DNA from 2 places in the Streptomyces sp. NPDC001678 genome. Region 2 is predicted to be linked to the other one. Evidence: predicted binding sites of a transcription regulator. Region 2 holds the regulator's gene; the other holds the start of a gene.
The links. Region 2 encodes HspR, which represses chaperone genes until heat shock. Its sites were predicted from a motif close to TTGAGNNNNNNNNNCTCAA; they were not measured.

Region 1: a site for HspR is predicted at 4,278-4,296, ahead of lon (endopeptidase La). Genes of this name have one in related genera too.

The regions. Positions count from the first base shown of each region.
Region 1 is NZ_JBIAUP010000004.1:454,151-460,472, reverse strand. It holds gene ACFYZR_RS11440 (multifunctional oxoglutarate decarboxylase/oxoglutarate dehydrogenase thiamine pyrophosphate-binding subunit/dihydrolipoyllysine-residue succinyltransferase subunit) at 1-209, opposite strand, end outside; gene ACFYZR_RS11435 (sensor histidine kinase) at 451-1,551, opposite strand; gene ACFYZR_RS11430 (response regulator transcription factor) at 1,601-2,338, opposite strand; gene ACFYZR_RS11425 (spermidine synthase) at 2,429-3,109, opposite strand; gene ACFYZR_RS11420 (rhomboid-like protein) at 3,294-4,157, shown strand; gene lon (endopeptidase La) at 4,319-6,322, shown strand, end outside.
Region 2 is NZ_JBIAUP010000003.1:441,655-447,976, reverse strand. It holds gene ACFYZR_RS08820 (serine hydrolase domain-containing protein) at 1-251, shown strand, start outside; gene ACFYZR_RS08815 (DUF397 domain-containing protein) at 865-1,119, opposite strand; gene ACFYZR_RS08810 (helix-turn-helix domain-containing protein) at 1,129-1,980, opposite strand; gene ACFYZR_RS08805 (ATP-binding protein) at 2,212-2,688, shown strand; gene ACFYZR_RS08800 (heat shock protein transcriptional repressor HspR) at 2,750-3,211, opposite strand; gene dnaJ (molecular chaperone DnaJ) at 3,215-4,399, opposite strand; gene grpE (nucleotide exchange factor GrpE) at 4,433-5,083, opposite strand; gene dnaK (molecular chaperone DnaK) at 5,080-6,322, opposite strand, start outside.

The DNA.
Region 1 (6,322 bases), on a different contig from region 2:
GCCTGCGGCGGCGTGGCCGCCGCAGTGCCCGGCTTGTAGTCGGCGAAGAAGTCCCACCAGGCTCGGTCGACCGAGTTCGGGTCCTGGAGGTACTGCTGGTAGATCTCGTCGACGAGCCACTCATTGGGACCGAACACATCAGCAGGACTCTTGCCCTGCCCTGCTTGGTCGGTCGAGATGCTCGAGGTGTTGGGGGACTGTGGCGACACGGCGGCAACCGCCCTCTTCCGCTTCCTAAGGTGGTGGACAGCGGGAATAAAGGCTACGCCTGTCGGGACCCTTAATGCAGGCCACCCGGGCCAGTCGTCGCCTAAGTCACACTCGACCCAGGGTTTCAGGGCACGGAGAGCTGGGAAAACCCGGAGGTTCCGCTTGACCCCGGGCTCTCCTGGGTTCGCCGAACCCTGCCCCACATCCGGTCGGGTGTGTGCTCCCACCACCGACCCTACGTCAACTCGGCTCACGAGGACCTCCCGGAAGCGTGACCTTGATGCGGCACCCACGCGGGGACTCGGCCACCCCGATGCTCCCGCCGTGGAGATCGACCGCCCAGCGGGCGATGGCCAGGCCCAGGCCCGTACCGCCGTCGGCGCCCGGCCCCTGAGAGGCGCCGGTGCCCCGGTTGAAGCGCTCGAAGACGCGGTGCCGCTCGGCCTCGGGGATGCCCGGCCCCTCGTCCACCACCTCCAGGGCCAGCGACTGGGTCCCCTCGCCCCGGCGGGCGCGGACGGTGACCCGGCCGTGCGGGGGAGAGTGCTTGACGGCGTTGTCCACCAGATTGGCCACCACCTGGTGCAGCCGTTCGGCGTCCGCGTGCGCCGTGAGCTCCGGGGGAGAGACGTCCAGGTGGAGATGGACGTCCTTGCGGGCACGCGGCGAGGAGCCGCTGCCGCAGGCCATGCTCGCCTCCTTGAGCACCCCCGCCAGATAGGGCCAGACCTCGAAGCGCCGGGCGTGCAGCGGCACCACCCCGTTGTCCAGCCGGGACAGGTCCAGCAGCTGCTCCACCAGCCGGCCCAGCCGCTCGGTCTGCCGCAGCGCGGTGCGCATCGTCTCGGGGTCGGGGGCCGAGACCCCGTCCACCACGTTCTCCAGCACCGCCCGCAGCCCCGCGATGGGGGTGCGCAGCTCGTGCGAGACATTGGCGACGAGCTCCTTGCGATGGGTGTCCACCGCCTCCAGGTCGGCCGCCATCCGGTTGAAGGCCTCGGCCAGGTCCCCGAACTCGTCCCGCCGCCCGGCCCGCACCCGGCGGGTGTAGTCACCCTGTGCCATCGACCGGGTGACCTCGGTCATCTCGTCCAGCGGCGCGGTCAGGCCGTGCGCCACGAACTGGGTGATCAGCAGGGAGGCGATGATCGAGAAGACGGTGATCACCCGGAGCTCGGTCGCCGAGTGGATGGCGACGAACACCAGGAACGTGGTGATCACCACCGAGCCGATCACCAGCGCGCCCAGCGCCGCCTTGACCGACCGGTAGGGATCCAGGGGGCGCAGCGCCTCCCAGAGCGTGCTCCACAGACCCTGCGGCGGCCGGCGCTCACCGGACACCGGGATCACCGTAACGAGTCATGCCGTCCGCCCCGGGCCATGGGTGCCGTCATGCCGCCGGGGTCTCCAGCGCGTACCCGACCCCGTGCACCGTACGGATCCGCTCCGCCCCGATCTTGCGGCGCAGCGCCTTGATGTGGCTGTCCACGGTCCGGGTGCCGGAGGCGTCCGCCCAGTCCCACACCTCCGCGAGCAGCTGCTCGCGGGAGAGGACCGCGCGCGGGGTGTTGGCCAGGCAGACGAGCAGGTCGAACTCGGTGGGCGTCAGATGGACGTCCCCGCCGCGCACCCGCACCCGGCGCTGCGCGTGGTCGATCTCCAGCTCGCCCAGCCGCAGGATGCCGCTGCGCGGGGTGTGCGCGGCCAGCGTGGCCCGCTCCACCCGGCGCAGCAGCACGTGCACCCGGGCGGCGAGCTCGCGCATCGAGAACGGCTTGGTCATGTAGTCGTCCGCCCCGACGCCGAGACCGACCAGCATGTCCGTCTCGTCGTCGCGCGCGGTCAGCATGAGGACGGGCACGGGCCGCTGCGCCTGAACCCGGCGGCAGACCTCCAGGCCGTCGAAACCGGGCAGCATCACGTCCAGGACCAGAAGGTCCGGCTGCCATGCCTCGGCGGTGTCGACGGCGGCGGGCCCGTCGCCCGCGGTGCGTACCTGAAATCCCTCGGCCCGCAGCCGGGCCGCGATGGCGTCGGTGATCGTCCGGTCGTCCTCGACGATCAGTACCCGACGCTGTGCCCCGGTGGAGGCCACGACGCCGCTCGGGCCGATGTGTGTGTGCTCCATGCGCCCCGCCCCTAAGCGTGTTCCCGTAGCGAAGTGACTACGGGTCCTGCACCTGTGCAAGGCAGGGTACGGGCACCCGGCGGGACTCGGCTACGCGGCACGGATGCCGAGGTGAACGACGTCCGGGACGCCTCGGGCAACGGTGATCTCTTCCGTCGTTACCCCGGCGAACCCGGCATTACGGAGGGCCTGTTCGAACGCCGGGGAGGGCTGCGCGGACCACACCGCGAGCACCCCGCCGGGCGTCAGCCGGTCCCGGCACGCGGCGAGCCCGGTGGGGGAGTAGAGGCTGCCGTTGTCCTCGGTGACGGTCCAGTCGGGGCCGTTGTCGATGTCCAGGCAGAGCACGTCGAAACGGTGCCCCGGCGCCCGGAGGTACGACACGAGGTCGGCGTGGACGATCTCGGCGCGGGGATCGGCGAGTGCCGCCGCCGAGTACGCGCCCAGCGGGCCCGAGCGGTGCCAGTCCACGACGGCCGCCTCCCGTTCGACGACGGCGATCCGCCCCCAGCGGGGCTCCGCCGCGGCCCGGGCGAGCGAGAAGCCCACCCCGAGGCCACCGATCAGGACGGCCGGATCCCGGCGGTCCGAGGGAAGGGCGGCCAGGGCGGCGTCGACGAGCAGCCGCTCGGAGCGCCCGTCCGAGGTGTCCATCAGGAAACAGCCGTTGGCGATGATCTCGAAGTGCTCGCCCCGCCGTCTGAGCACGACCTCCCCGTGGGGGCCGTCGCGGCGGTCGACGACGGTGGTGGGGGAGTCGCTGTGCTTCATGTGGTGCATGTGCTGCTGCCTCCTGTTGACCGTTCGGTGACTGTCGACGAATCGGCCGACGCCGGTACACGTCAAGAGGTTGACAAAGGTGACCGGAGTCACGGCCGGAGGTTGATCCGGTGCCCGACCGTGGACCTTAATGTTCAAGGAGGCCCGGAGAAATGCGCGGAAAGGGGCTGGCCGAGTGACTGCGGTTGACGCCGACGGGAACGCCCACGAGGCGGCCGCCGCCCCCGGCCGCCTCCGCACGGTGCTCCGCCGCCTCGGCCGGCTGCTGCCCACGCCCACCGGCACGCCCTTCACCTTCTGCTACGGCCTGATCCTGCTGGGCACGGCCGTCTACGCCGACTTCGGCGACCAGGCCACCGTCAGCCAACTGCTCCGCGACTCCAGCACCGACGCCGCCCACCTGACCGAACAGCCGCTGATCGTCCTGATCGCCAGCGCCCTGTGGGTGGCCGGCGGGCTCTACTCCGCCTACGGCGTGGCCTTCGCGCTCGTCCTCACCGCGCTGGAACGGCGCGTGGGCGGCGCCCGGACGGCCGGGGTCTTCCTCGTCGGACACGTCCTCGCCACGCTCGCCACGGAGCTCCCGGTGGCCGGCGCCGTCGCGGCCGGGCAGTTGCCGGAATCCTCGCTGCACCGGCTCGACTACGGCATCAGCTTCGGCCTCATGGCCTGCATCGGCGCGCTCTCCGGGCTGGTGTCGCGCCCGGCGCGGTGGATCATGCTGGGCGTGGCGGGCGCCATGTGCGCCCAGGACCTGATCGAGCTGATCGATCCGCTGGCCAGCGCCGGGCACCCCATCGCGCTGCTCACGGGAATCGCCTGCCGGTCGCTGATCCGCGACGGGCTGCCGGGCCCGGTCCGGCCGCGCGAGCGGGCGGAGACGGTGGCGGCGGACGCGGTGCCGCCCGCCCCGGCGGCCGTCGACGCCGAGGCGCTCCACGAGCGCTTCGCCGGGCCCGCCGTCCCGGCGCCCTCGCGGCCGCGCGCGGGGGATGACGATCCGCGCCCCGCGGCGGACACCGCGCTCCGCGGCCGCTGAGGGCTTGGCCGACCGCTGAGGGCCGGCACCCGATTCACTCCGACGGGCTACACCCGCACCTCTCCATGGCGATCGCTCAGAGCGAACAAATCCCTGGGAACAATCACCCTGCCCCGTGCATTGAGTCGGCATAGCTCAACTTGCCTGCCGAAGGGGAGATCATGGCTTCGACGTCCACACCGCTCACCCTGCCCGTGCTGCCGCTCGACGACGAGGTGGTGCTGCCCGGCATGGTGGTGCCGCTCGACCTGTCGGACGCGGAGGTCCGGGCGGCCGTCGAGGCCGCCCAGGCCGCGGCGAAGGGCACCGGCGGCAAGCCACGCGTGCTGCTCGTCCCACGCGTCGACGGCACGTACGCCGGCGTCGGCACCCTGGGCACGGTCGAGCAGGTGGGCCGGCTGTCGGACGGCGACCCCGGCGCGCTCATCCGCGGCGACCGCCGCGTGCGCATCGGCGCGGGCACCACCGGCCCCGGCGCCGCCCTGTGGGTCGAGGGCACCCCGATGGAGGAGCTCACTCCGGACCCGCTGCCCGGTGCGGTGACCGAGCTGATGAAGGAGTACAAGGCCCTCGCCACCAGCTGGCTCCGCAAGCGCGGCGCCTGGCAGGTCGTCGACCGCGTCCAGCAGATCGAGGACCCCGGCCTGCTCGCCGACAACTCCGGCTACTCGCCCTTCCTCACCGTCGCCCAGCGCGTCGAGCTGCTGGAGACCACCGACCCGGTGGCCCGGCTGAAGCTCGCCGTGAAGTGGCTCGGCGACCACCTCGCCGAGCAGGACGTGGCCGAGTCCATCGCCAAGGACGTCCAGGAAGGCGTCGACAAACAGCAGCGCGAGTTCCTGCTCCGCCGCCAGCTGGAGGCCGTCCGCAAGGAGCTCTCCGAGCTCAACGGCGACCCGGAGAACGAGTCCGAGGACTACCGCGCCCGTGTCGAGGCCGCCGACCTGCCCGGGCACGTCCGCGAAGCCGCCCTCAAGGAGGTCGGCAAGCTGGAGCGCGCCTCCGACCAGAGCCCCGAGAGCGGCTGGATCCGCACCTGGCTCGACACGGTCCTGGAGATGCCGTGGAACGAGCGCACCGAGGACGCCTACGACATCCCCGGCGCCAAGGCCGTGCTCGACGCCGACCACGCGGGCCTGGAGGACGTCAAGGAACGGATCACCGAGTACCTGGCGGTGCGCAAACGACGCGCCGACCGGGGGCTGGGCGTGGTCGGCGGGCGGCGCGGGGGCGCGGTGCTCGCGCTCGTCGGCCCGCCCGGCGTCGGCAAGACCTCGCTGGGCGAGTCCGTCGCCCGGGCCATGGGCCGCAAGTTCGTCCGCGTCGCCCTCGGCGGCGTCCGCGACGAGGCCGAGGTCCGCGGCCACCGGCGGACGTACGTGGGCGCGCTGCCCGGCCGGATCGTCCGGGCGATCAAGGAGGCCGGCTCCATGAACCCGGTCGTCCTCCTCGACGAGATCGACAAGGTCGGCTCCGACTTCCGCGGCGACCCGGCCGCCGCCCTCCTGGAGGTCCTCGACCCCGCCCAGAACCACACCTTCCGCGACCACTACCTGGAGGTCGAGCTCGACCTCTCCGACGTCGTCTTCCTGGCGACCGCCAACGTCCTGGAGGCCATCCCCGAGGCCCTCCTCGACCGCATGGAGCTCGTCCGCCTCGACGGCTACACCGAGGACGAGAAGGTCGTCATCGCCCGCGACCACCTGCTCCGCCGCCAGCTGGAGCGCGCCGGCCTGGAGCCCGACGAGGTCGTGCTGGAGGACGACGCCCTGCGCAAGCTCGCCGGCGAGTACACCCGCGAGGCGGGCGTGCGGAACCTGGAGCGCGCCATCGCCCGGCTGCTCCGCAAGGTCGCGGCCGAGCACGAACTGGGCGAGCGGGAACTGCCCTTCACCATCGGCACCGAGCAGCTGCGCCCGCTGATCGGACGCCCGCACCACACGCCCGAGTCCGCCCAGGACCCGGCCGAGCGGCGCACGGCGGTCCCGGGTGTGGCCACGGGCCTGGCGGTCACGGGCGCGGGCGGCGACGTGTTGTTCGTCGAGGCGTCCCTGGCCGACCCGGAGACCGGCGGCGCGGGCCTGACCCTCACCGGCCAGCTCGGGGACGTCATGAAGGAGTCGGCGCAGATCGCGCTCTCCTTCCTCCGCTCGCACGGCGCCGAG
Region 2 (6,322 bases):
ATCTCGACATCGCCACCGACGGCTCCCGCCTCACGCTGGCGGTCGGCATCAAGCCGGAGATCCGCGCGGCGTCGGACATGGAGATGCCGCCGGACTACCCGGCGGTCGCGATGGGCCTCCTGCCGGGCGACGGCGACGAATACGTCATCACGGAGGGTGGTTTGGAGGGGCAGCGCGGTTTCTTCACGCGGGACGCGGGCGGGGTCGTTGTCGGGGTCGACCTTGCGGGGCGGCTCTTCGGGCGGGGGTAGGGGACTCCCCCCTCCTCCCGGTACGCGCCGGGCGCCGGCGGGGGCGCCCGGCGGGCGCCCCGAAGGGGCGTGGGGAACTGCGCGACCAGCCACGACGCACCCGCAGACGACGTTGCGCTGCCGGAGCGCAGCGGAGGCATGTCGCGGGGGCGGCATAGCGGGGTGAACCGGGCAGCGGCGCCGAGTCTGGCGCCGTGAGACAGCGGGATCGTGCATCGGCGCATCGGCGCATCGGCGGGGCCTGGTCGCGTTTCTTCCGCCCCATGGGCCCCAAGGGTGCGTGCGGCAGCGAAATCCCTCTTCGGGTGGGCGATTTGGGGCCCTTCGGGTGCGGGATCGTGCTGTCTTACGGCTAGCCGGGCCCCCGATCCGCGCAGCGGTGAGGCTCGCTGCCCGCGCGCCTTCCGGGCGACCGATGGATGCCGCGCCCGCCCTTCCGCCCGCGCAGCGGGCGGGCCCGAGGGCGCAGCCCGCTGCGCCTCCGCCGCCCAAGCCGCGCAGCGGCGCGGGAACGGTTCGTATCCGCGCGCGTGGCGGGGTGGGCAAGGTTTTCTCCCCCACCCCGCCCCTTCCCGTAACTGGGGGCTCCGCCCCCAGCCCCCCAAGGGGGGTGTCAGGCGCGGGGCGCCTTTACGGTGCGTATGAGTGCCGCGAACGAGGCCGGTCCGGTCGCTATGACCGTGCCGGGCTCGTCGCTCTCGCGCAGGGCGAAGGCGTCGCTTACGGCCGCGACCTCCAGGCACTCGTTGTTGAGGCCAGCTCCAGAAAACGAGCTCTTCCGCCAGGCGCGTACGGAAGCGACCTCTAAGCAGTCATTGTCAGGGCCCGTCCCCGAGAAGGTCGATTTCTGCCATCCAGTCCAACTCATGACCTACCCCTACAGCTCGCTTGCAACGCGGTGAAGAAAGTCCCGTGTCTCCACGGGGCTGAGCGCCGACTCCTCCACCTGCCGCCAGCGATTGCGGTAGCGATCTAGCTCCTCTTCCGCTCCGAAAAACACGGTTCCATGGACGTGATCGACCTGGACGGTGTCGAGCCGAGGAACGTCAGCAGCCAGGTAGAGCATCGAGTAGCCCATACCCGCGAAGCGCTCCGCCTCGAACGGGACGACACGGATCGTGACATTGGGCCGTTCGGCCTCGCTTAGCACGTGGTCCAGCTGCTCTCTCGCGACCTTGCGGTCCCCTACCCGCATACGGAGCGCTGCCTCATGGATGATTGCCGTGAATGTGGGCGGGTTTTCGCGGTCCAAAACCTTCCGCCGTTGCATGCGGAATCTGACCGTGGCATTGACCCTGTCCGGCGTGTAGTGCGAGCTCAAGTAGACAAAAAGGGCTCGGGTGTAGGACTCGCACTGCAAGATGCCCGGCACATGCATGATCTGCAGGCTTTGCATTGCACGCGAGTGCCACTCCAACGCAGCCAGGTCCAATACATTGGGGCCGACGTCGCCGCGGTACTTTTCCCACCAGCCACGTCCACGTTCGATCGCCAAGGCAACCAGCGCATCCACCAACGCGCTATCCGCTACACCGTAATGGTCGACCAGTCTGCGCAGACGCTCCTCGCTCACCGCCGCACGGCCGGACTCGAAGAGCGACATCTTGCCCTGATCCACGCCAGCCACTCGGGCGGCGTCACGCGCGGCAACCCCGGCTCGCTCCCGCAACTTCCTTAGCTCTGACCCCAATCGCACCTGGCGGGCAGTGGGGTTCGTCCTCGGTGGCATGAACCTCTCCTCGTGCTCTCGCGACACTGTGGCACGCCGCGCCCCCATCGGGCGAACTTTCCCAACCAGGTTGCCCAGGGCCAAACTTAGCCCCTACGTTGAGTGCTCCGCCGCTCACTACGCGGCGACATCCGGCCACCCGGAAGCGCACCGCCCTGCCCTGCCCACGCAGTGGCGCGGCGGCAAGGACACCGGCGGCCCGGCCGCCAACACCCCACCGCAGGAGGCGACATGCTGCTGCACCTTCCTACCCAGAAGCCATCCCCCGCCCCGGACGTCGAACCGTTCGAGTACCGCCTGCTCATCCCCCACACCCCCCGCGCCGTCCAAGTGGCCCGCACGACCATCCGGGCCACCCTCATCGCCCACGATCTACGCGAACTCATCGGCCGAACCGAGCTGTTGGCGGGAGAAATGCTGACCAACACGATCGTGCACACCACCAGCACCGCCGAGCTGACGCTCGCCTGGTCGCGGTGGGGGACCCTGCGGGTCGCCGTACGGGACACGTGCGCGAAAACGCCCGCCCTCCAACCGGCACCGCGCCCGTTCGACAGCAACGGCCGTGGACTCCGCCTCCTCCAGACGCTCGCGGACCGGTGGGGTTACGTCCCGCTCCACCGCGACCTCCACGGCGACGAGACCAAGACCGTCTGGTGCGAGATCAGCCACAGGGTGCCCGCCGCGTGGGCGACGGCGGCCCCATGAACGCGCGACGGGCCCGTCACCCACAACGTGGGTGACGGGCCCGCGGGCCGAGCCGAAAAGATCAGCCGTGTTTCTTCTGCTCCCGCTTGGGACGCCACACGACCAGCGCGCTGGCCTGCTGGACGTCCTGGTACGGGACCAGGTCACGCCGGTACGACGCGTGAACCTGCGCCTCCCGCTGCTGCATCGCCGCCGCCGCGCCGTCGACGACGGACTGCAACTCAGCAACACGGGCGCTCAGCGCGGCGACCTGGTTCTCCAGCTCGATGATGCGCTTGATGCCGGCCAGGTTGATGCCCTCGTCCTGGCTCAGCTGCTGCACCGTGCGCAGGAGCTCGATGTCGCGTGCCGAGTAGCGGCGGCCGCGCCCGGCCGTGCGGTCGGGGGAGACCAGGCCGAGGCGGTCGTACTGCCGCAGGGTCTGCGGGTGGAGACCCGACAGCTGGGCCGCCACGGAGATGACGTAGACCGGCGACTCCTCGGTGAGCTCGTAAGGATTGCGTCGGCGGCCGATTCCTTCCATGGGTCACGCTCCCTTCGCGGCCTGGAACAGCTCCGCGCGCGGGTCCTCGTCAACCGTGGCCTCGCGGTAGGTCTCCAGGGCTTCCCGGGCCTTGTCGCTCAGTTGGGTGGGCACGGTGACCTCGATGGTGATCAGGAGGTCGCCGCGGGTGCCGTCCTTGCGGACCGCGCCCTTGCCGCGGGCGCGCATCGTCCGGCCGTTGGGCGTGCCGGCGGGCAGCTTGAGGGTGACCGGCGGGCCGCCGAGGGTGGGGACCCGTACCTCGCCGCCGAGGGCCGCCTCCGTGAAGGTGACGGGCACGGTGATGGTGAGGTTGTCGTCCTTGCGCCCGAAAAGCGGGTGGGTGCCGACGTGGACGACGACGTAGAGGTCGCCGTTGGGGCCGCCGCGCTCGCCCGGGGCGCCCTTGCCGCGCAGGCGGATCCGCTGCCCGTCGGAGACTCCGGCGGGGATGCGGACCTGCATGGTGCGGGAGGACTTGGCCCGGCCGCTGCCGTGGCAGACGTCGCAGGGGTTCTCGGGGATGAGCCCGCGGCCCTTGCAGTCCGGGCAGGGGTCGGTCAGCGAGAAGCCGCCGCCCGTGCCGCGCGACACCTGGCCGGTGCCGACACAGGTCGGGCAGACCCTGGGCGTACCGTTTTTGTCGCCCGTGCCGGAGCACGCCTTGCACGCCGCCGAGGAGGACATCCGCAGCGGGACGGTGGCGCCTTCGACGGCCTCGGTGAAGTTGAGCGAGACCTCGGACTCGATGTCCTGGCCGCGCCGGGGCTGGGTGCGGGGACCGCCGCCGCCCCGGTTGAAGAGGCCGCCGAAGACATCGCCCAGCCCGCCGCCGAAGCCGCCGCCGGCTCCGGTGCCGGCGCCGCCCTGGGCGCCTCCGAAGAGGTCGCCCAGGTCGAAGTTGAACGAACCGCCGGCGCCGCCCGGCCCGGCACGGAAGCCTCCGTTGCCGAACAGGGCGCGGGCCTCGTCGTACTCCTTGCGACGCTTGGGGTCGGCAAGAACGTCGTTCGCCTCGGAGATCTCCTTGAAGCGCTCCTCGGCCGAGGCGTCGCCCTTGTTGGCGTCCGGGTGGAACTCGCGGGCGAGCTTCCGGTACGCCTTCTTGATCTCCGCCTCGGTGGCGTCCTTGGGGACGCCGAGGACCTTGTAGAGGTCCTTTTCCAGCAAGTCCCTGCTGAGGCTCATCCTCGGCGTCCCTCCTTCCCGTCACTCATCGCGTCAGCCCTCTTCCGGGCCACCGCTCTCCTCGTCGGACTCCTCGCCCTTGGGGCTCGCGCCCGGCTGCGGCTCGGCCACCGCGACACGCGCGGGGCGGATGGTCCGCTCGCCGATGCGATACCCCGGCTGGAGGATCTGCACGCACGTCGTCTCGGTGACGTCGGGCGCGTAGCTGTGCATCAGTGCCTCGTGGACCAGCGGGTCGAAGGGCTCGCCCTCCTTGCCGAACTGCTGGAGGCCCATCTTGGCGGCGACGGTCTCCAGCGACTCGGCGACGGACTTGAAGCCGCCGACCAGCTCGCCGTGGTCGCGGGCGCGACCGATGTCGTCGAGGGTGGGGAGGAGCTCGGACAGGAGGTTCGCCACGGCGACCTCCTTGACCGCGACCCGGTCCCGCTCCACCCGACGACGGTAGTTCTGGTACTCGGCCTGGAGCCGCTGGAGGTCCGCGGTGCGCTCACCGAGCGCGGCCTGGGCCTGGTCCAGCTGTGCCTGGAGGCCAACCTCGACGAGGTCCTCGCCCGCGGCCGGGCCCGCCGGGGCCGCCTTGTCGGCGGCCCCGGCGGCCTTCGCCGCGTCGTCGGGGGTCGTGGCGTCGGAGGTGCCTTCAGGCTTCTCGTTCTCCTCGAAGCCCGGGGTCTCCTCCGTCACGCCGACGCACCGCCCTTCGGCTTCTCGTCGTCGACGATCTCGGCGTCGACGACGTCGTCCTCGGCCTTGGCCTGCTGGCCGCCGGCGGCACCCGCGGCGCCCGCGGCACCGGCCGCGCCCTGGGCGTCGGCGTACATGGCCTGGCCCAGCTTCTGGCTGACCGCGGCGACCTTCTCGGCGGCCGTGCGGATCTCGGCGGAGTCCTCGCCCTTGAGCTTCTCCTTCAGCTCGGCGACGGCCGTCTCGACCTCGGTCTTGACGTCGGCCGGGACCTTGTCCTCGTTGTCCTTGAGGAACTTCTCCGTCTGGTAGACGAGCTGCTCGCCCTGGTTGCGGGACTCGGCGGCCTCGCGGCGCTTGTGGTCCTCCTCCGCGTACTTCTCGGCCTCTTCGCGCATGCGGTTGACCTCGTCCTTCGGCAGCGAGGAGCCGCCGGTGACGGTCATCTTCTGCTCCTTGCCCGTGCCCAGGTCCTTGGCGGTCACGTGCATGATGCCGTTGGCGTCGATGTCGAAGGCGACCTCGATCTGCGGGACGCCGCGCGGGGCCGGCGGCAGGCCCGTCAGCTCGAACATGCCGAGCTTCTTGTTGTACGCCGCGATCTCGCGCTCGCCCTGGTAGACCTGGATCTGCACGGACGGCTGGTTGTCCTCGGCCGTCGTGAAGATCTCGGAGCGCTTGGTCGGGATCGTGGTGTTGCGCTCGATCAGCTTGGTCATGATGCCGCCCTTGGTCTCGATACCGAGGGACAGCGGGGTCACGTCGAGGAGCAGGACGTCCTTGACCTCACCCTTGAGGACACCGGCCTGGAGAGCGGCGCCGATGGCGACGACCTCGTCCGGGTTCACACCCTTGTTGGCCTCCTGGCCGCCGGTCAGCTCCTTGACGAGCTCGGCGACGGCGGGCATACGGGTGGAACCGCCGACCAGGACCACGTGGTCGATCTCGGACAGGGCGATGCCCGCGTCCTTGATGACGTTGTGGAACGGGGTCTTGCAGCGCTCCAGCAGGTCCGCGGTCAGCTGCTGGAACTGGGCGCGGGTGAGCTTCTCGTCCAGGTGGAGCGGGCCCTCGGCGGACGCCGTGATGTAGGGCAGGTTGATCGAGGTCTCCGTGGAGGAGGACAGCTCGATCTTCGCCTTCTCGGCGGCCTCGCGGAGGCGCTGGAGCGCCATCTTGTCCTTGGACAGGTCGACGCCGTGGCCGTTGGCGAACTGCTTGACCAGGTAGTCGACGACG